Regions from separate parts of the Priestia sp. SIMBA_032 genome, predicted to be linked through region 1. Evidence: riboswitches for the same ligand, from Rfam matches in the RefSeq annotation. Region 1 holds a riboswitch; the other holds the start of a gene.

Evidence for each region. A riboswitch is a leader RNA that binds a small molecule or an ion and turns the genes downstream of it on or off. The one in region 1 is predicted to bind thiamine pyrophosphate.
Region 2: another riboswitch for thiamine pyrophosphate. It lies ahead of SB717_RS04670 (acetylornithine deacetylase); the one in region 1 lies ahead of tenA (thiaminase II).

The regions. Positions count from the first base shown of each region.
Region 1 covers NZ_JAWRXD010000003.1:479,057-490,617, reverse strand. Annotated here, with positions in the region: gene SB717_RS12665 (helix-turn-helix domain-containing protein) at 1-868, opposite strand, end outside; gene SB717_RS12660 (SDR family NAD(P)-dependent oxidoreductase) at 1,177-1,956, shown strand; gene SB717_RS12655 (ArsR/SmtB family transcription factor) at 1,969-2,271, shown strand; gene SB717_RS12650 (aldehyde dehydrogenase) at 2,285-3,685, shown strand; gene tenA (thiaminase II) at 3,713-4,402, opposite strand; TPP riboswitch at 4,499-4,597, opposite strand; gene SB717_RS12640 (tryptophan-rich sensory protein) at 4,824-5,570, shown strand; gene SB717_RS12635 (hypothetical protein) at 5,872-6,054, shown strand; gene SB717_RS12630 (sodium-dependent transporter) at 6,231-7,565, shown strand; gene SB717_RS12625 (cell wall hydrolase) at 7,596-8,171, opposite strand; gene SB717_RS12620 (LacI family DNA-binding transcriptional regulator) at 8,422-9,453, shown strand; gene SB717_RS12615 (ThuA domain-containing protein) at 9,543-10,268, shown strand; gene SB717_RS12610 (Gfo/Idh/MocA family protein) at 10,301-11,326, shown strand; gene SB717_RS12605 (Gfo/Idh/MocA family protein) at 11,339-11,561, shown strand, end outside.
Region 2 covers NZ_JAWRXD010000001.1:927,344-938,904, forward strand. Annotated here, with positions in the region: gene feoB (ferrous iron transport protein B) at 1-907, shown strand, start outside; gene SB717_RS04615 (FeoB-associated Cys-rich membrane protein) at 923-1,108, shown strand; gene SB717_RS04620 (DUF3243 family protein) at 1,152-1,475, opposite strand; gene SB717_RS04625 (hypothetical protein) at 1,492-2,073, opposite strand; gene hxlR (transcriptional activator HxlR) at 2,336-2,701, shown strand; gene hxlA (3-hexulose-6-phosphate synthase) at 2,970-3,599, shown strand; gene hxlB (6-phospho-3-hexuloisomerase) at 3,610-4,167, shown strand; gene SB717_RS04645 (ferredoxin) at 4,537-4,782, opposite strand; gene SB717_RS04650 (ABC transporter substrate-binding protein) at 4,869-5,879, opposite strand; gene SB717_RS04655 (ABC transporter permease) at 5,876-6,619, opposite strand; gene SB717_RS04660 (ABC transporter ATP-binding protein) at 6,616-7,380, opposite strand; gene tenA (thiaminase II) at 7,373-8,044, opposite strand; gene SB717_RS04670 (acetylornithine deacetylase) at 8,050-9,327, opposite strand; TPP riboswitch at 9,442-9,544, opposite strand; gene SB717_RS04675 (MupG family TIM beta-alpha barrel fold protein) at 9,763-10,773, opposite strand; gene SB717_RS04680 (PTS transporter subunit EIIC) at 10,770-11,561, opposite strand, start outside.

The DNA.
Region 1 (11,561 bases):
TTTTTTCTTCAGCAATTGTTGAATAATCTTCAATCAAAGAAGTGACCTCATCAAACGACTTTTCGTTAGAACGGATAATTTTTTTAGACATATTTTCTACATCTCTTGCGCTGCGTTCTGAAGACTCAGAGATATATGCCCCGACCGACTCCACCATTTCTACAGTTTGAGTAGCACTTTTTTCAAGCTCTTTTTTTACTTCTCCGACAATTTCTTCCCGAACTTCATTTCGCATTCCTTCTCGCATTTCTTTTAACAAATCAGCTTTAAACGTATCAAGCACTTCAAACACATCTTCATAGCGGCGAACAGCTTCTACTAGTTCCCCTTGAAGCAGCTCTTTTTCATTCACGACAAGGTCGTTTGGTTTTGGTTCTTCAATAGAAGCAGAAATAGCCTGCTTTTCTTCTTCAGTAGCTAATCGTGCTTCAGGTATAGGAGGGGTCTTTTCTTGCTTATTCTCTGAAATGCTTTCCTGCTTTTCAGCAGCTTTTTTCTTTTCTTGCTTCATTTGTTTATTGGAGTGTTCTTGAAAATCAATGACGTTTTCTTTTTTAGCAGTTTTCAACTTTGCTGGTTCTTCTTCTTTTGAAACCGCTGCCTCTGATTCCATCACTAAATGTTCCTGCTCTTCTTGTTCCTTTATCAGCAGCTGAACATATTCTTTCACTTCATCTAACGTACACTGTTCATCAAACAGCTGTTTAATATCATTAAATAATTCAATTTGTTCCTCTGTATAGACACGGGCCCCATCTACTCGTTCAATTGTTAAATAGCTGCCCAATAATTTTTCCCATTGTTTTAGCGTTTTCTTTTCTACCTCTAATTGGTCACTTACTTTTTTTATTGTATATGTCTCCATCATTTTTCATTTCCTCCCTTATCTATTTTCATCCAACTATGTAATGGATTATTTGTTGTATGTTGTATTCACCATATCTTCACTTGTTTTCCTGCTAGGTGACAAAGGTTGTCAAAACTAGACGACATTAGCCTTCTATGTAAAGAAAACGCATATTTTGTAAAAAAATGTACAGAAATGCGCAAATGGCAAAAATGGAAAACACAAAAGAAAAGGAGAGTATAGAAAACAGTTGACGGGAAAAAATGAATCCTATAAGATATGTTTAAATGTTTAAGTTCTTGAACATTTAAACATAAGGAGTGAACACTATGGCACAGCATTATGCGCTCATCACCGGTGCGTCGGGAGGAATAGGTAAAGAGTTAGCTTATCAATTCGCAAAGGATGGGCATCCTGTAATTTTAGTTGCCAGAAGCGCTGATACACTAGCAGCTATTGGAGAGAATTTAAAGTCTACTTATAATATTGAAGCCATAACGGTTGTTAAGGATTTATCAAGAGAAGAAGAGATACAGTCATTATATGAAGAACTTAAAAATAAAAAAATGCACGTTGATTATTTAGTGAACAATGCCGGTTTTGGACTATACGGCAAATTTATTGAAACAGCTTTAGACGAAGAGTTAAACATGATTGATTTAAATATTCGAGCATTAACTCATTTAACAAAATTATTTTTGCCAGATATGGTCAAAAGAAATCGCGGAAAAATTTTAAACATTGCATCTGTTGCTGCATTTATGCCGGGACCGCTTATGACGGTATATTACGCAACAAAAGCGTACGTATTATCTTTCACAGAGGCCCTTGAAAATGAATTAAGAGGTACCAATGTAACGGTAAGTGCTCTATGCCCGGGTCCAACTAAAACTGGTTTTAGCGACCGAGCCCAGCTAAGCAACTCCAAGCTTTTTCAAAGCGGTGCAATGGATGTAGAAACAGTAACGAAAGTTGGCTATAAAAAATTTATGAAAGGGCAGACGGTTATCGTACCAGGGGTACAGTTTCGTCTTGCTACGTTCATCCCGCGCTTCGTGCCAAGAAAGTGGCTTACATCCGTTGTCCGAAGAACACAAGAAATTAAATAAAGGAGAATATACATGAGTGAAAAAGCAGTCGAGTTATTTCGTGCCAGCATTCCTATTTTTCAGGCTCTAAGTGATTCAGCAAGACAAGATATTATTTTGCTGCTCGCCGAAAAAGAGCCTTTAACCGTTAATGAAATTGCAAATGAGTCTACGCTATCAAGACCAGCAATTTCTCATCATTTGAAAATTTTACGCGATCAAAAGCTTGTGCAAATTGAGCAAAAAGGAACGCAGAGATATTATTCATTAGCTTTAAGTGAGGCAGTTGAGCTATTAAAAAGCTTGCTTGCTACAGTTGAAGCCGAATGTTTATAGGGAGATGAAAGAGATGAACCACGAGCGATTCTATATCACAGATGAAACGGTCATTGAACATATGGTCTCTACACAAAAGCAGTATTTCTATGCGCAACAAACAAAGAGTATCAACAGCCGTATTCAAGCGCTGAATAAGCTAAGAGACGCAGTCAAACAAAACGAGCAGAGAATTATGGATGCTTTAAAACAAGATTTAAATAAATCTGAAGTAGAGGCCTACACGTCGGAAATTGGGATTTTACTAGAGGAAATTCGATTTACGCTTAAGCATTTAGCAAAATGGATGAAGCCTAAAAAAGTAAAAACTGCTTTAACACACGTGGGCTCTAAAGGAAAAATTGTTCCTGAACCGTATGGAGTCGCGTTAATTATTGCTCCGTGGAACTATCCGTTTCAATTAGCGCTGTCCCCTTTAGTAGGAGCTATTGCCGCTGGGAACACGGCCATTATTAAGCCTTCTGAATTAACGCCTAGCGTATCTCGCGTTATACAAGAATTACTAGCTGAGGCTTTTGATCCAGCATTTGTGACGGTGATTGAAGGAGCTGTAGAAACCACAAGCCTGCTTTTAAAACAGCCGCTTGATTATATTTTTTTTACGGGAAGTGTAAATGTAGGGAAAATTATTATGCAAGAAGCAGGGAAGCAGCTTATTCCCGTCACGCTTGAGCTAGGAGGGAAAAGTCCGTGCATTGTACATGAAGATGCAAACCTAGATCTTGCAGCGAAGCGAATTATGTTTGGTAAAGGAATGAATGCAGGCCAAACGTGTGTTGCTCCTGATTATTTGCTCGTGCATAAAAAGGTAAAAGCGCAGCTGGTAGAGAAACTTCGCGAAGCGATTTATCAATTTTATGGCAGTAATCCGCTCGAAAGCGACCGCTACGGCCGTATTGTCAGTGAGCGCCATTTTACACGGCTAGTTGAGTTTTTAAAAGACGGAAACGCTACAGTTGGAGGCGGGTACAATAAAAGCACGCTTACAATAGAACCTACGGTATTAAGTGAAGTAAGCTGGACATCAGATGTTATGCAAGAAGAAATTTTTGGGCCGATTCTTCCTATGATTGAATACGAAACGCTAGACGAAGTTATTCATAAAGTTCAAGAAAAAGCTAAGCCGCTCGCTCTTTACTTGTTTACAGAAAATGAAGATGTACAAAACGTCATAACGGAGCGTCTTTCATTTGGAGGAGGCTGTATAAATGATACGCTTATGCATATCGCTACGCCATATTTACCCTTTGGCGGAGTAGGAGAAAGCGGTACGGGTCAATATCATGGAAAAGACAGCTTTCAGACATTTTCTCATTTTAAAAGCATGCTGGCTCAAACAACCAAGTTTGATTTTTCATTCCGCTATCCTTCAGAGAAACAAAACTTGAAAATGATTAAAAAATTATTGAAATAAAAAGCCTCCTGATAGGAGGCTTTTTCGTTATTTTGAAAGTGAAAGCTGAGAAAGCGGCCATTTTTCCTGCGTATACGCCATTTCCCAAAATAAATACTCCAGTTCACAGCTTTTGATGAAGTGATCTTTCATACGATTACGTTCTTCTTCAGTCGCTTGTTCGGCAAATTCATCAAGCTTGTTACAAAACCATTGTGTTGTGCTATTCATTTCTTCATTATTATAAAACTGAATCCATTCATAAAAAGGATGAGAAGGAGATGGATTTACTTGTTCTGTAATGCGCTGGCCAATTTCAACGTACGTCCATGGACATGGAAGAAGCACGGCAATGATTTCCGCTAAGCTGCCTGTATGCGCAACGCTTGTCATATGGTTAATGTAGTGGCTGGCCGTTGGTGAAAGAGCCTCAGTGTGGAGGTCTTCGTAGCGTACGCCTGCTACTTCACAAAAATTATTATGGGGGTGTACTTCACTATGTAAAACCGTAGAAATGCCGGCATTAAAGGCTTCCATTTCGGTACGCGTGCGGCATTTTGTTAAAGCAGCGCCGTAAATGCGGACAAATGCTGTTAAGTATTCGTAGTCTTGAGAAACGTAGTGAATAAGCGCTTCTTTTGGCACGTTTCCTTCAGCAATTCCTTTAATAAAAGGGTGGTTAAAAATAGCTTCGTAAATATAGTTTGCTTCTTGTCTTAATTGAGATGAAAATGACATCAAAATCCTCCTTTAATATGAGGAAGTCACAAACAAGCACATAAAGGAAATAAAAAACACTCCGTTTTATAAACGGAGTGGCAAAGGACAGTACAAAACTGAACATTGCCACTTTCCTACGCTGGTATGAGCCAGATCAGGTTCAAAGGGATCAAGAAAACTTGTCTCAGCCGGTGGGCACCCCTAGTGGACTTCCTATTAGTCTATGTTTAACTTACCATATATTCTGAAAAATAGAAAGCGTTACGGAAAATTGTTCTCTAACCGTTTTTATCTCTTAAAGAGGTAGCTTCTTGAAGCTATTTTTAATCATTTTTGTTTAAAAATGCATATTTTTAGGGGAGAAGAGGTATTAATGAAGGGAAGAGCCGTTTTCGTCTCCGGAATATTCCCATATAAATAGAAGAAAGGAGAGAACAAAATGGCAAAATTTCGTTTGTATGCTGTATTAAATGCAGTATGCTTGGCTATTACACTACTTGTGAATTATTTAGCAAATGCCATTCCAATAGGAGGAAAAACAACGGGAGAAGCTTCTGCGCAAGTTCCTACGTTGTTTACACCAGCCGGTTATGCCTTTGCTATCTGGGGCGTTATTTATTTATTATTAACTATTTGGGTTATACGTCAATTTTTTGCAAGAGAAGATCAAAAGGAAATATACGCACGTATCGGCATTTGGTTTTTTCTAAACTGTTTGTTAAATAGTGCGTGGATCTTTATTTTCCAAAACGATTACTATAAGTTATCACTTTTAGTCATACTCTTGATTTTAGGTACATTAATGATTGTGTATTCCGTTATTCAGCATTCTCGGATGACGACATGGTTTATGCGTCTGCCGATTTCTCTTTATCTTGGATGGATTTCTGTTGCAACTATTGTTAATGTGTTTGTCGTATTTCAAGCAAATGGAATACAACGCTTGCTTGGCCTAAACGAGTTAGCATGGACGATTATTATGCTGCTGGTAGGGGCTGCGCTAGGCATTATGTTTACATTAAAAAACCGAGACGCTGTTTATCCGCTTGTTTTTATTTGGGCTTATATTGCTATTGCAGTGAAGCAAAGTGGAAATCAGCTAATTGTCATTACTGTCATCATTTCCGTTGTATTAATAGCAATTGCTATTATTGTGGGGCTGGTTAAACGCTATAGACGTTTTTAAAAAGAAGCTCTAGCTTTTATAAGCTAGAGCTTCTTATGATGCTCTTTTGATTGTAAAAAAGCAGCTGTAAAAGCAATTAAGCTAATTAAAATACCAAAAGGAACAACAATTGGTACGAATGATAAAATAAATGTCATAAGCGTAACCTCCATGTTGCATCGGTGCATAATGAAAAATTCAACTTTTTAAATTGAAGTTCCGCTATTATAGTATGCTAGGCATTATGTTTGGAGCCTATATGTTTAGAAATAAACGAAAAAGGCAAAATACGTTACATATAGGTTATATAGGAGGAGTTAAAATGGAAACATATTTAGTTGCTTACACAGATAAAGATGATATGGAATATAAACAAGTGACATGCGAGAGCTATGAAGATGCAGAGCGTACAGTTCTTCGTTTAGAGAGGGAAGGGCATATGCATATTGAAGAAATATCAAATCAAGAAGCCTATCGTGGAGACGAATCATCGTACAGAGAATGATTTTTGAATAGAAACATCAAACTTAAAATGAAGAAGCAGCTGCTTCTTCATTTTTTCTATTCTATATAGATATCGTTTTATAGAAAAAAGTAAAACGGGAATGATTTTCTTCTGCATTTATGGTACAGTACTAATCAGGTGAGTTTTGAGTTTAGAAGAGGAGAGAGTAACATTATATGAGTAAAGGAAATCAGTGGTCTTCACGCCTCGGTTTTATTTTAGCATCTGCTGGGGCAGCAATTGGTCTAGGAGCGATATGGAAGTTTCCATACGTAACGGGAACCAGTGGCGGTGGAGCATTTTTTGCGTTGTTTATTTTATTTACGATTTTTATTGGATTGCCGCTTCTGTTGGCAGAATTTATCATTGGAAGACATACGGGAAAAGAAGCGATTAGTGCTTATAAGGCAATTGCTCCAAAATCCGCTTGGGTATGGATTGGCAGGCTTGGAGTACTGAGCTGTGTCGTTTTGCTTTCCTTTTACAGCGTCGTTGGCGGCTGGGTGATTTTATATACGATTATGAGCGTAACCGGTATGCTAAGCGGAAAAGAGTACGGTCCGTTGTTCAATGCCGTCATTAGCCAACCTTATGTAGTATTAGGTGCACAGGCGCTGTTTTTATTAATTACAGTGTTTGTTATTTCAAAAGGCGTACAGAAAGGAATAGAGCGTGCTAATAAATACATGATGCCGCTGTTATTTATCTGTTTTATCATTATCGTGGTGCGTTCTTTAACGTTAGATGGGGCAATGGACGGAGTAAAGTTCTTTTTAAAACCCGATTTTTCAGCCATTACAGGGTCATCTGTGCTCTATGCGCTCGGTCAGTCGTTTTTCTCGCTTTGCGTGGGATTATCCTGCATGGTGACATATAGCTCTTATTTAGGAAAAAAAGTAAGCTTGACGCGTTCAGCGGGCACCATTGCTATTTTGAACTTGTTTGTTTCGCTACTGGCGGGCTTGGCTATTTTTCCAGCCGTTTTTTCGTTTGGATTAAAGCCAACTGAAGGACCTGGACTTTTGTTTGTGGTCTTGCCAACAGTATTTCAGAAAATGCCGTTTGGTACCGTCTTTTTAGCACTGTTTTTAATTTTATTTCTATTTGCTACGCTTACGTCTGCTTTTTCACTGCTGGAAATTATCGTAGCTGCTTTAACCAAAGATGATCAGACAAAACGAACTCGCTACGCTTCTTTATCAGGGATTCTTGTGTTTGTAGTAGGTATTCCATCAGCGCTTTCGTTTGGTGTGCTAAAACACGTCTCACTTTTTGGCAGAAGTATATTTGACGTAGCTGACTTTTTTGTGAGCAACTTAATGCTGCCTCTTGGAAGTTTAGCCATTGCAATTTTTGTGACATTTAAAATGAAAAAAGAAGCCGTGTATGAAGAGTTTATTTCAGGAAGTACAAAAGGTGCTAAATTATTTAACGCATGGTTCTTTCTAGTTAAATACGTATTGCCTATTATTATTATAGCTGTTCTATTAAGCTTACTTGTTGCATATTAAAAAAAGCACTCATCTGAGTGCTTTTTTTGTTTATTTTGCAAAAACGTGATTTCCGATTGTAATCGTAACCTGTTTTTGACGAAGCCATTGGTCGCTTGTTTTATCTGGATTAAAGAAGAATAACGAACCTTTTCCTTGCCCCCTAAACGCTAGTGCTTCATTTACAGCTTTTTTTGCTTCGGCATCCGCTGCTTTATTAATTTCACCGTTTTGTACAGGTGTAAACTGTGTGCCCTGATAAATGACATCATGAATAGAGTTTGGGAAAGAATCGCTATCCACGCGGTTTAAAACGACTGTTGCTACAGCCACTTTGCCAGCGTAAGGTTCGCCTTTTGCTTCAGCTTGTACAAGGCGAGCTAACAATTCTTTATCGCTTTCGCTAATAGAGTTAGGGATTGTTAATGTTTCATTTGCATTAATAGAGTCGGTAGATTTGTGATTCGCTTCTTTTAACTGTTTAACCGTAACGCCGTATTCAGCGCCAATCTTGTAAAGAGTCTCTCCGGCTTTTACGCGATGGGTTGTTTCAGCGGCATTTGCCCCGTGACTCATGCCGAACATAGGAACTGCTAGTGCTCCAATAATTGCTAGTTTCTTAAACATAAAGTAAGTACCTCCTGAAATCCTTTTGAACGCCCCTTTTATCACGGATCGGTGCGTGCTGTGCACCGAACTTTATATGTACGTTTCAAAGATTAACAGGTGTCAATACGTGTTGTCACTGCTTAAAACATACCAATCTAGGAAGATATTATAATAGTTAACAGATAATTTGAAAAATACGTTGACTGATAATAAAGGAGTGAATTATAATGAACGAGTAAATAGTTAACCGTTTAACTGGAGAGATTTTATGGGAGAAAAGATAACGATTCGTGATGTAGCAAAGCATGCAGGAGTATCTGCAGCTTCAGTATCTTACGTCTTAAACGGAATTAACAAAGTATCCGATGAAACAAAAGAGCGAATTTTAACAGCGGTAAAAGAATTAAACTACGAACCAAATTTAACCGCCGTTAGTCTTTCGAAACAAAAGTCAAATATGATTGGCGTAATGTTCCCGCTTACAGATGATTCACTTTCTACTATATTTAAAGATAACCATTATTACAGTGAAATGATTAGTGGAATTGAATATGTAATCCGTAAGCATGGTTATGATCTAGTCATATCTGGAGTGAGTAGCCCCGCTGATTGCCTAAAATGGATTCGAACGAGAAATATTGATGGTCTTCTATTTTTAGGAGCCTTCCCGCATCGATTGTATGAGAAAATGAAAGCGTTATCGAACCCGATTGTGCTAGTAGATACATACGAAAGGTACGAACGTGATTATCATCATATTTCTGTAGACGATGAGTATGGAGGATATCTAGCTACAACACATTTAGTGAGTTTGGGGCACAAAGAAATTGCCTTTGTTGCTCATCACCTCGTCAACAGTCCAGTGGATAAAAAGAGGTATATAGGCTACGAGAAAGCATTAAAAGAAGCGGGCATTACACCATCAAAGACGTTTGTTTTTGAAGTGAACGAAAGTTCGTTTGATAACGGTTACAATTTAGGAAACAAGCTGCTGCAAGATCATAAGGATATTCGGGCGGTTTTTGCATCCTCTGATACGCTGGCGCTTGGAATTATGAAAGCACTGCAAGAAAAGGGGAAAAAAATTCCGCAGGAATACTCAATCGTAGGGTTTGATGACATAACCTTTAGTAGCTATGCATCTCCAAGTCTAACAACCATTCGTCAAGATGTATTTAACAAAGGAGTCGTCGCCGCGACATCTGTTATTCAAGCAATTGAACACCGTTTCAGCACGCTGCAACATGTAAAATTATCGGTTGAACTTATTATTCGAGATTCGACTGCTAGGCGCGGGTGAACCACAGTAAGTTAACCGGTTAACCAAAGTTTAGCATTTATCAAAAAAGGGGATATAAGTTAGCATTCACAAAAAAAGGGGATATGAAAATGATTAACGTTACAGTATGGAATGAAAATCGTCATGAACAGAAAAATCCAGTTGTAAGAGAAATTTACTCTGAAGGCATCCACGGTGCCATCGCTTCTTTTTTAGAAGAAGGAGGGTTTCGCACGCACACAGCAACATTAGACGAAGTAGAACACGGGTTGACTGAAGAAGTATTAAATCAAACGGATGTTTTAGTATGGTGGGGTCATTTAGCGCATGACGAAGTAAAAGACGACATCGTTGAGAAAGTAAAGCAGCGCGTGCTGGATGGTATGGGGCTTATTGTCTTACATTCAGGTCACTTTTCTAAGATTTTTAAAACGTTAATGGGCACAAGCTGCGACTTAAAATGGCGTGAAGCAGATGAAAAAGAGCGCTTGTGGGTAGTAGAACCGAGCCATCCGATTGTGGAAGGTATTGGTGAATTTATCGAGCTGGAGCGCGAAGAAATGTACGGAGAGCACTTTGATATTCCAGCACCTGATGAACTGATTTTCACGAGCTGGTTTGAAGGCGGAGAAATTTTCAGAAGCGGCTGCACGTACAAACGCGGAAACGGAAAAGTATTTTATTTCAGACCTGGACATGAAACATATCCAACATACCATAACAAAGACATTCAGCGTGTCATTATGAATGCTATTAAATGGGCGAAGCCAGCAGAGAGAAAACGTCCTGTTTACGGCAATGCGCAACCGCTTGAATCAATCGCTGTTAAAAACTAATTAATAATGCTTAAGCAAAGGGGATAGGAAAGATGGCAAAAGTAAAAATTGGCGTTATTGGGTGCGGAAGCATTGCGCAACACCGTCACTTACCAGAATATAAGATGAATGAACAAGTAGAATTAGTAGCCGTTTGCGATATAAACACAGAACGTGCAAACAGTGTAGCACAGCAGTACGGTGTAAAAGCGTATACAAGCTATGAAGAACTTTTAGCAAGCGGTACAGTGGAAGCAGTGAGCGTATGTACGCCCAATTATCTTCATGCGCCTATTTCGGTTGCAGCGTTAAACAGCGGAGTTCATGTTCTGTGTGAAAAGCCGATGGCAACATCAGAAGAAGAAGCGAAAGCAATGATTGAAGCAGCAAAAACAAACGGTAAAAAACTAATGATCGGACATAATCAGCGCTTTGTAGCTTCTCATCAAAAAGCTCGTGAGCTTATTGAAAACGGGGAAATCGGTAAAATTTATAGTTTCCGTACGGCTTTTGGCCACGGTGGCCCTGAAGGGTGGAGCGTGGACGGAAAAGACAGCTGGTTCTTCAAAAAAGACGAAGCGTTTATTGGTGCTATGGGTGATTTAGGCGTTCATAAAACCGATATGCTTCGCTACATATTGAGTGAAGAAATTGTAGAAGTCGGTGCATTTGTGGAAAGCAATGCAAAAGACTTTGCAAATGTAGACGACAATGCTGTGTGCGTATTAAAAACGGAAAGCGGGATTATCGGGACGCTTGCGGCAAGCTGGGCTTACAATGGAAAAGAAGATAACTCCACGATTGTTTACGGAGAGAAAGGAATTCTTCGTTTAGAAGACGATCCGACGTATTCATTAGTTGCACAATATGCAACCGGTGAAGTGGTGAACTATGAATTAGGAAAAATCCAGTCGAACGATGAAGGCGGACAAAGTAATTCTCACGTCATTGAACAATTTGTAGATGCAGTTGCAGAAGATAAAGAATCTCCTGTTCCTGGTGAAGAAGGATTAAAATCACTTGCTGTTATTTTAGCAGCTTTAAAATCAAGTCAAACGAAACAAATTACGCGCGTGTAAGAGGTGAAAAACGTGAGAATTGGCATAATCGGAGCAGGAGGGATTGCTGTAAGCAGGCATATCCCGGCATTCAAACAACTGGGTGATGAATGTGTGATTTGGGGGCTTAGCGATATTAATAGTGAAAGAGCCACAGAGGTAGCCAATGAGCATAATATCCCTCACGTATTTGTTGATTACAAAGATATGTTTAAAGAAGTGGATGCTGTATGTATTTGTACACCCAATAAATTTC
Region 2 (11,561 bases), on a different contig from region 1:
GCTTGAAGATTCAGGATACATGGCTCGAATTGCTGTAGTAATGGATCGTATCATGGAATTTTTCGGTTTGAACGGTAAAGCATTCATCCCGATGATTATTAGCTTTGGATGTAACGTACCGGGGATCATGGCCGCACGTACAATTGAACAGCGAAAAGAACGCCTTATGACCATTTTAGTAAATCCATTTATGAGCTGCTCAGCACGCCTTCCTGTATACGCTTTGTTTGTAGGTGCATTTTTTGTGCAAAACGGAGCTGCTGTGGTGTTTTCTATGTACTTGCTTGGCATTATTTTAGCACTTGTTGTAACGAAAATTTTATCAGTAACGCTTCTTAAAGACGAACAATCAACTTTTATTGTTGAACTTCCTCCTTACCGCGTACCTCAAGCCAAGACTCTTTGGAGAAGCACGTGGGAAAAAGGCCGAAATTTCGTCCGAAAAGCAGGTACGGTTATTTTAGCCGGCTCTGTATTTATCTGGCTATCATCTTACGCTGGCCCTGGCGGTTTTGGAGTAGATATGGAAAATAGCTTTATGGCTATTATTGGAGGTGCTATCGCTCCTCTATTTATCCCTTTAGGTTTTGCGACATGGCAAGCTGTAGCATCACTGATTACAGGCTTCCTAGCGAAAGAAGTGGTTGTTTCGACTATGAGCATCATTTATAAAGTACAAGAAGGACAGCTTGGCGACACAATGAAGACATTCTTTACACCGCTAACAGCCTATACGTTTATGGTGTTTGTTCTTCTTTATGTTCCGTGTCTAGCAACCGTCGCTGTTATTCGACGAGAAACCGGCTCATTGAAATGGACAGCGTTTGCTGTGGTCTACCCTTTGGTTGTCGCTTATCTCGTAGCTTTGCTTGTACACACTGTTGGAAAAGTACTTGGTTTTTCTTAAAAGGAGTGAATAACATTGATTATTAACATTTTAATTGGGGTTTTGATATTTGGATATGCCCTTTATCATATGACAAAATTCTTCCGCAAGAGTACTCAAGGAAAATGTGCAAGTTGCGCACAGCAATCTTCTTGTGCAACGGATGATTGCGGTATTGACTGGGATAAAACGATTCAAGAGGCTCAAAATCAATCATCTTAATACATTAAAAAAGCATCCTGATAGATGGGATGCTTTTTTAATGTTACGCAACTAGTTTTAAAATGAGATGAGAAAGGACTTCCTTTTCCTCTTCACTGCTGACTTTCCATAATTCATGAAGGACTTTTTCTTCTCGGTTTCGAGGCTCCTCATTTTTGGCTAAATAGCTAGCCACTTTTTTTGTAGCAGCTGCTAATTGTTCCTCATTTAACCCGAGCTTTTTACCGACATGGACTTTTTCAGTTAAATAATCAGTAAACGTATCAAAATTCTGCAAAATTGCTTCTTTTTTCTCCGTCCCTAAATTATCTACCGTTTCTTCAATTTTATTCATGTCTTTTGTAGTTCCTTCATTCATTTGACTCACAGTTAGCATCTCCTTCTTAGTGAATAGATTGGTATGTTCTTTCACGCTCAGCTTCTGGTTTTTCGTCCGGCGTCATCTTTTCCTTACTTATTTCAGAAGTTGCATCTTTCACTTTTTCACCAATTTGCTGTAAATCACTTTTAGCATCTTCTACCGTCGATTTTGCATCATGCGTAACGCTTTTCACATCTTCTGCTTGCTTAAAGAAATCTTCATTTACACGCTCGTACAAATGTTTGGCATCATTAATTGCATCTTTTAAGAGATTCGATGCGTTTTTCATTTGTTGCACCATTTTTTCTTTTGTTTCTTGAGGGTTCTCTTTTACTTGATTAATCATGTTTGCAGAAGAGTCCTTTAATGTAACGGCTCTTCTTTTAACAGATGAGCGAGTTTTATTATCAAGTAATGTTATACATCCACCCACAACTGCCCCGACAACAACACCTTTTACTAGCTTGCTGCTGCAGCTTTTTCCCGCGCTAACAGCAGTAGTGCTATTAGCTGTCTGTGGATTGTTATTAATTCCTACGTCGTTGTTAATGCCTGCGCTGTTGCTTAAAGCAGGGTTTTGTAATTCAGATCGGCTTCTTTCCATTTTTACTGCCTCCTTTAGCATTGTTATTGAGTGATTTCCCATCTTTTTTTATATTTAAACAATTGAATTCCTTAAAAATAAAAAATATGACTAAAGACCACCTTTTACATCTCACTAGTCAAGAATAACTATATAGTAAGAAAAGCTGGATTTTTTTAACGGAAAGGTATAAGCCGGATTTTTGTAAAAGGATTGTCAGCACCGGTATAATAAGAAGTACTGTAAAAGAAATTTTATACTATTGGTCATAGGGGTGAAACAATTGAGCCAGCTTAATAAGGAATTTAACTGTGAAAAAGAATTAACGCTTGCTATTATCGGCGGAAAATGGAAGATGCTGATACTATGGCACTTAGGACGTGAAGGAACAAAACGGTTTGGGGAACTAAAATCGCTTATTCCTGATATTACGCCGCGCATGCTGGTTAACCAGCTGCGGGAACTGGAAGAAGATCTAATTGTTAACCGTAAAGTTTATCCTGTCGTACCACCTAAAGTCGAATACTCACTTACAAAAGAAGGAGAAAGTTTAATGCCTATTTTGACAGCCATGTATGATTGGGGTAAAAATTACCGCGATACAGTGCTGATCAATCAAGAACAAAAGGCAGAAACGTTAATTAAATGATGGAAACTAATCCTTCTATTCCATAGTTTTTATTTTTTTATGCGGATGATGTTACTCAACATCATCCGCATTTTCAGTAAAAATTAAGCGGTTACAATACTGATACGTCCATTAGTATACTTCTGTATACTATCATTTTCCACACTATTTGAGGGAAAAGTGCGTACTTTTAAGAACCTCAAACTGCGGGTACAATAACTACACCAGCTGCTTTTTACGTAAAAAAGCACAAAAGGTATCTATAGATTTCTGTAAGGAGTGGAGTAGAATGGAATTACAATTAGCATTAGATCTTGTTAATATTTCTCAAGCAAAAGAGGTAGTAAAAGAAGTTGAAGAACATATTGATATCGTGGAAATCGGTACACCTGTTGTAATCAATGAAGGACTTCGCGCCGTTAAAGAAATTAAAGAAGCATTTCCTAATTTAAAAGTATTAGCTGACCTAAAAATCATGGATGCAGCTGGTTATGAAGTACAGCAAGCTTCTCAAGCCGGAGCAGACATTATTACCATCTTAGGTGTGGCGGAAGATATGTCAATTAAAGGTGCAGTTGAAGAAGCAAAAAAACAAGGCAAAAAAATTCTAGTCGATATGATTGGGGTAAAAGATATTAAAGGACGCGCAAAAGAGCTAGACGAATTTGGTGTTGACTATATCTGTGTACACACAGGATACGACCTTCAAGCGATTGGTCAAAACTCTTTTGAAGATTTAGTAACAATCAAAAGCGTTGTAAAAAATGCAAAAACTGCCGTTGCTGGCGGCATTAAATTAGAGTCTTTACCTGAAGTAGTAAAAGCACAGCCTGATCTTGTTATTGTTGGCGGAGGCATCACAAGCCAAGACGATAAAAAATCAGTTGCTTCTCAAATGAAAGAGCTTATTACAAATTAAGGAGCTTTCTATGCAGACGAGCGAACATTTAAAAACGGTTATGAATGAGCTTTTACAAACAACAGCTCTAATCGCTGACGATGAAGCTGAACAGCTTGTAAATGGCATCATCTCATCTAAAAAAGTGTTTGTCACAGGAGCAGGCCGTTCAGGTCTTATGGGCAAGTCGTTTGCTATGCGTATGATGCATATGGGCATTGATGCTTATGTCATTGGAGAAACCGTGACTTCCACTTTCACGCAAGATGATTTATTAATCATCGGATCAGGTTCTGGCGAGACGAAGAGCTTGATTCCTATCGCTCAAAAAGCAAAAGAACTTGGAGGAAAAGTTGGAGTAGTCACAATTTCTCCCGATTCCACGCTTGGCAAACTGGCTGACTTTATCGTGAAGCTGCCTGGTGCTCCGAAGGATCAAGAACAAAGCAGTTACCAAACAGTGCAGCCTATGGCGTCATTGTTTGAACAAACGCTTCTTCTCTTTTACGATGCGCTGATTCTTCGCTTCATGGAGAAGAAAGAACTTGATACTCATACGATGTACGGAAAGCATGCAAATTTAGAATAAAAAAGAGGCTAAGAAAAGGTTTTTAGCTTAAGTGAAAAAGCGAACCATTAATCAAAATGTTTGATTGGTGGTTCGTTTTTTTGTTATGTTGAATATAGTTTCTTCTAGCAGTTGATTGGAGAGCAAGGTGAAGACTCCTGCGGGAAAAGCGGAACAGATGAGACCCCACAACAGGAGCGCAAGCGACGAGGAGGCTCAGCGAGCGAAGCCTTGCACGGAGATCAACTGCGGTGTAATAAGCGGTTCAGCTCATGTATCCCATTTGTTCGTCTTTAAGCTAAATTCATTTGATTATGTCTCAACCCTCTTCTTGTTTTGGAATTTTCTATATAACTAAATGTACTTTATCGTTAACTTTTTTTAAAAATCCTATTCGAATTTTGCTGCATCTCCATAAAACGGCTGTTCTGCAACTTTAATCGATTCTGTTGGCCATCCTTCGTACGCTTCCATCATCTCATCTTGCTGATCTTCAGGAACTTCCTTTGTTCCTTCGTTGTTATCTAACACGGCATAAGCAAGACCTTCTGAATCATCATCATAAAGATCTGGTGCGCTCCCTCCACATGCTCCGCAAGCAATACATGTTTCCTTATCTACCATCGTAAAAGCCATAAAAAAACCTCCTTTACCTTTTCACTTTCTTGTTCAGAAAGTTACGTTCAGTATAAGGAGGTTCTTTTAAATTTGTCTTAAATTATTTACTTGGATTCTCCGATATTCTCAAACATTTCATCTACATTTGGCTTTTTCTTAATTAATCCTGACTCTTTTAACCAGTCCACATTTGACTGCCATGATTCTTTCGTTTGACTGCCAAATCCTTGTTCAGACTTCATTTTTGGAAGTAAGATATTCAAACTTTTTGTTTCCACATCTTTTTCAAGCGGGAAGTTTGATTTATCTTGATTATCTAACAAAATTTGAAGTGATTCCTTTGGATGCTTCTCTGTGTACTCATACCCTTTTGTCGCAGCACGCCAAAACGCTTTAATCGTATCAGAATCTTTTGCCCATGTTTGATTCCCTGTAACGGCCACCAGCTCATAGTAAGATGGCACGCCGTAATCTGAAGGATCAATATCAACCGTTTTGTATCCTTTTTTGTGAAGCAATGGTACTTCATGGTTAATATACGCACCTATTACAGCATCTACTTTTTTGCTAATCAGCGATGAATTTAACTCGAACCCTACGTCTACTAGTTTTACCTTATTGGGATCTCCTCCATCGCTTTTCACCATTTTCTTTAGAACAGATTCACTTAATGGTGTTCCGCTGTAGCCTACTACTTTTCCTTCTAAATCTTTAGGACGCTTAATACCGCTATCTTTCAATGCCACAACTCGGTTTAACGGAGATCTTACAATCGCTCCTACCGACTTTACCGGCACATCTTCATTTGCTCGTGCCATTGCTACATCAGGCTGATAGTAAAGGCCGAGCGTGACTTTCCCTGCAGCTGCTAAATTAAGTGAGTCTGTTGGATTAGCGGGAAACTGTACTTTTACATTCAGCCCTTCTTTTTTGAAATATCCTTTTTCTTGTGCAGCGTAAATGAAGCTGTGCACTGCATTTGGATACCAATCAAGCATAATTGTAACGTCTTTTAATTTTTTACTGTCACCAGCTTTATTTTCCTTGTTCTGACCGCAAGCAGCGAGCATCAAAACAAGCAGCAGGCTTAAGCCAATTACAAACCATTTTTTCATTCTGTTTTCCTCCACTTTAATGAACGTTTTTCGAAACCTACTACAATAATAAAGAATAAAATACCAAGCGCGGATAAAATCACAATTGGTGCAAACACACCAGCTGCATCAAACTGTGTCATCATACGACGACTGAAATATCCTAAGCCTGCTTGCGCACCTAACCATTCCCCAATGGCAGCACCTATTATGCTAAAGGTAACCGCTACTTTGAGCCCTGAATAAAAATGAGGCAGTGCAGAAGGAATGTTCAGCTTAAAAAATATATCTTTTTTTGTTGCTCCCATCGTTAACATGAGTTCTTTTAACTCTTTGTTTGTGGAACGAAGCCCGTCAAACGTGCTAACGGTAATGGGAAAAAACGTAATTAATACGGTCACAATCACTTTGCTCCAAATGGAGTAGCCAAACCACAGCACAAATACAGGAGCAATGGCAATGGTCGGAATCATTTGTGAAGCAATAATAAGCGGATAAAAAGCACGCTCAATAAGCGGGCTCCAATTCATCCACACAGCCAGCAGAACCCCTAGCACAACGGATATTACAAGCCCAATTACGACAATAGATAACGTAGCTGGTAAATGCTTAAACAATAAATCCATTCGCAGTTCCCAAAGCTTCGTTAAAATACCGCTGGGCGTTGGTAAAATAAACGGATAGTTTACAATGCGTGCTCCAATTTCCCAAGCAGCCAGCAAAATGACTACTAAAATCACTGAAGCCCCGTACTTTTTCATGTGTTCACCTTCGATCTTAGCTGTTCAATTAAATAATCTTTCAAGTCAAGCACTCGCTGTTGATTCAAATCTTTTTGCGTTCGAGGTCTGCTAAGCGGCACTTGAATCTCTTCAAGGTGACTTACCGGCTTGTCTGAGAAGATAAAAATACGATCTGATAAAAAAAGCGCTTCGTTGACGTCATGAGTGATAAATAAGATGCTATGTTTACGCTTTTGCCATTGTTCAAGCAGCCATTCCTGCATCGACAAACGCGTAATGGCATCAAGTGCACTAAAAGGCTCATCTAAAAGCAGCACGTTAGAACCGCTTAATACCGTCCGGAGAAAAGAAACGCGCTGCTTCATCCCTCCCGATAAATCACTTGGAAAACGGTTTTCATACCCTTTTAGGCCAAACTCTTCAAGCAGCTGAGACACTTGCCTATGAGCACTTGCTTTTGACACATTGTGAAGCTCGAGAGGCAGTGCTGCATTGTCGAGAATCGTGCGCCACGGAAGAAGTAAATCTTGCTGCGGCATGTAGCCTACTTTTCCTAGTCGCTTTTCATAAGACTGTCCGTTAATCACGATATCGCCTTCACTCTGCTGTTCAAGACCTGTAATGAGACGAAACAACGTACTTTTTCCAGATCCGCTCGCTCCAACGATACTGACAAACTCGCCGTCTTTCACGTCTAAGTTTAATGATTTTAAAATCGCTTGATCGCCGTTTTTGTACGTAAAACTGACGTTTTGAAAAGATAGCACAGACTTATTCATGAACTGGCCACATCGCTTCTTTATAAGCCATATCCCAGAACATATACTCAAAACGGGTCGTATTTAAGAAAATTTCTTCGAGCTTTTCTAACTCAGCTTCTGATTTATCTTCAGTAAGTGAGTCAAATAAGTTGATACACCACGTCGCCAGTTCTCCAAATTCTTCTGAGCTGTACATTTCAATCCACTCTCGATAAAACTCATTTTCAGCCCCAGGCTTTTCACTGAGTTCTTTTCCTATTTCCCAGTAGCTCCACATACAAGGCAAAAGAGCCGCCACTAATTCAGCTAATGTTCCGCTTTGACCAACGTGCAGCATATAGTGTGTGTATGCAAGCGTTGTAGGAGATGGCTGCGCTTTTTCTAATTCTTTTTCGCTGATTTCAAATTTCTTGGCATACTCACGGTGTAAACTCATTTCTTCATTTAACGTAGAATCTAAAAGCGCAGCAAATTTCCCCATCGTTTGAAGATCGGTAGCTTTCATAGCTCCAATTGCAAATAATTTGGCATAATCAATTAGATAAAGGTAATCTTGAATCATATAAAAGCGAAACTTCTCCTTTTCAAGCGTTCCGTCTCCCATTCCCTGTACGAAGGGATGATTATGATTTTGACGCCAAATAGGCTGCAGCTTTTCGTATAATCGTTCACTAAATTTCATGATGATCACTCCTTATGCGTATGCAGCCACGTATAAATGAACTGCACCATCACTTTTGTATATTGAATAAGCTGATTCATATCTAATTGTTCGTTCACAGCATGTGCATTTGCTAAATTTCCCGGGCCGTAAATAGCTGCCGGAATTCCCGCATCAGCTAGCCATCCCCCGTCTGTTACGCTAGTTGACACATCAATTGGAGGCTTTTTCCCTTCCATTTGTTCATGAGTATGTGCAAGCAGCTGTACTCCTGCATGATTTTCATCAATTTCTAATGACGGGAAGATTTCTCCTCTGTCTTCAATCATCGATGTGCCTCCCCATTCAAAGGTTGGCAGGTTATCTTTTAACCATGGATCTGCTTTTGCAATAGCTATAATATATTCTTCCACTTCTTTTGATACTTGGTCGTACGACTCATTTGGATAATAGTGAACGGTGATCCACAGCCTGCATTCATCTGCAACAAACGCAGCATGTCTTCCACCTTCGATTACTGCTGGATTAATCGTATTTGTACCTGGCAAAAATCCTGGATAGCTCTTTGTAACAGCCCAGTGACGCTCCAATTCTTGCAGCCCTCCGATCACTTTTGCCATCTTTTCAATAGCGCTTGCGGCTAAGAGTCCTCCTCCAGCATGAATCATACTTCGGCGTGTACCGTCATGATAGGTTTTACTGCTTTTTATCGTAATCCATCCCGTGATCACTCCGCCTTGACCTTGAATATGTAAATCACTTGTATCCGCTACGAGCGCAAAATCAGCTGTATACCCTTTCTGACAGCATTGCAGCGTACCTGCCTCTCCTACTTCTTCTCCTACAACGGATTCAAAAATCAAGTCTCCCGGCAGCTCAATTCCTGCTTCTGTTAGAAGCTGAACTGCAAATAATGCCCCTGCCAAGCCGCCTTTCATATCAGCAACTCCGCGTCCGATGATTTTATTGTCTTTCACGACAGCTTCAAACGGGTCTGTCTCCCACTCTTCATTTTCTTGTACCTCAGCTACATCCATATGCCCGTTAATAATCAAGCTTTGATAGTCAGCTGATTTTTGTCCTTTTAATGTGCCCACTACAATAGGATCGTTGGAATATAAGTCCCACATATCGATGGAAAAACCGCAGTTTTTAAGAAAATCCGCTACGTACAGCTGCGCTTCATGAGAATTTCGTGCAGGAGGCGCTGGCGTTTTATATGAAACAAGTTTTTTTAATAACTGGATTAGCTCCCCTTTGCGCTCCTCTACCTGTTTGACAAGCAAATCAATTGTTTCTTCCATGTATGACACCTTCCTTTACGCATAAAAAAACACTTCTTTCGCAGGAAAGAAGTGTTTTTGTTTATATACAAAAAATTATTATAACGAGTTCGTAAGGAAATACCATACAAAACATCCATTACAATACCTCTTTCCTACGCTAGTATTACCTAGTTCAGGTTATAAGGGTTAAGACTTCTCGTCTCTCTCAGCTTCGAAAGCACCCCTAGTGGTGTTGTATCTCTATAAGATTATCTATTATTATATGTTTACCTGTAATAGTTTTATCATAGTAAAGCGTTTTATTCAATAGAAAGGTTCATGATTCAGCAATGAAAATAGTTTCCTTTTTAGTAAAATAAAGAGCACACACCTTTTTCAAGCAGTGTGTGCTCTTTACTTTCATAAACTTACTAGTTAGCTATCGGCTTTTTTAAAAATACACCGTTTTTCCATTTAGACAGTAATAAGCTCAAGTTTTTGTCCCGGTCTCACTAATGAAAGCAGCTCATGATCTTCCTCTATCACATACCCAATCACGTTGACATTAGCATTTGCAGGCAAATTGGTTTTAGCTATTTGAACCTCTCCTCTGTAACGCCCGTAGCCATCATTGTCCATTGTAATTGCTCCGATTCTGCGTTCTACTGTATGAAATGGCGGCACTGGCTTTACAGATCGAGTATCAACCAAACGCAGAACGTCTCTTGATACATCCGGACGCACGCTGTACGTTCCATCTATATGAGGTGAACGAATGCGTAGCGGAATAATGCGATTTTCTTGATATTGAACTAAACGCTTTAATAAACTTGATGCGGCGTATGGATCTCCAATATAAACCTCTGTTACTCCGCATTCGTATAAATCTACTGCAGAGGTAAAAGGACATTTATTACGGTCTTTTTCTCTAGTAGGAAGACCTTGATAAATAGGGCCTCTTTTTTTGCCTTCTCCCGGAATATAAGCGCAGACTGGAATACGAAGTTCATTAAATAAATCTGTCTGCTGTTGAAAAAATGTTTCTTCAAGCCCTGTTTCAGGCCGCGGATAAAAATTATGCCATGCAAGCAGCTGATGATGATGAAGACCAGCATATAAGAGTGCTTCAACTTCTTGTTTGGATATCGTACTTGCATTAACAGCAATATAAAATTCATTCGCAAGCGAAAGAGTTTCTTCTGCGCTAAAGCCATCGTCTAGTCTAATACCAGATACGCCAAGTGAAGATAGAGTCATAAGGCTTTCAATACCTAAATGAACCGGCGTATGCTTGGATACGTCTGCATACACGCTTATTCGACAATCTCTAGCCACATGAAGCAATTCTTTTGCCCGTTCAGCCAAATTTCCTTTTTCTTCTGGAATGTGAAGCGAAGTAAATGCACGTGTGACGCCGCACTCGCTTGCTTCTATTAATCTTTTTTTGGCATCACTATCATTTAAATAAAACGAAATGCCAATCATTCAAACTCCCCCGCCATTTCATCGTTAAATCCAAAGAAATAGGTACAAACAAAGCCTGCTGCGTAAGCAATAACTAATCCCAGTAAATAAAGAAGAATTTGATGCGCATGAACTAAAAACGTAAGCGGCAAACCTGATACTCCCACTGCTACAGTTGCAATATGGAAGTGCGCCTGAAACGCTCCGCCGATTCCAGCTCCAAGACAAGCGGTTAAGAATGGACGCCCTAAAGGAAGTGTGACTCCAAAAATAAGCGGTTCTCCGATTCCGAGCAGCCCTGAAGGAAGTGCACCTCCAATTGCTCGCTTTAAACGTTTTTTCTTTGTTTTGATATAAATAGCAAAAGCTGCACCGACCTGACCGGCTCCGCCCATGGCTAGTATAGGAAGAAGCGGATCATCTCCAATTGAATTGATAAGCTCTAAATGAACAGGAGTAAGACCTTGATGCAGTCCCGTAATGACGAGAGGCAAGAACGTTGCCCCTAACACAAAGCCTGCTACAACTCCTCCAACCTCTAAAACTCCTAAAAGACCTTTTGTGATTCCATCGGAAATCAAGCCTCCGATTGGCATGAATACTACATACGTAATAATTCCGGTAATTAACACCGTAACGGTTGGTGTAATAATGATATCCAATGACTGAGGGACAAATTTACGCACTCGTTTTTCCACTACGGCCATAAAGATTGCTGCAAGCAACACGCCAATTAAGCCACCCCGTCCCGGCAAAAGGGCTTCACCAAAAAGTTTAATATCAGCTACAGCAGGATTAATGACTAAAAT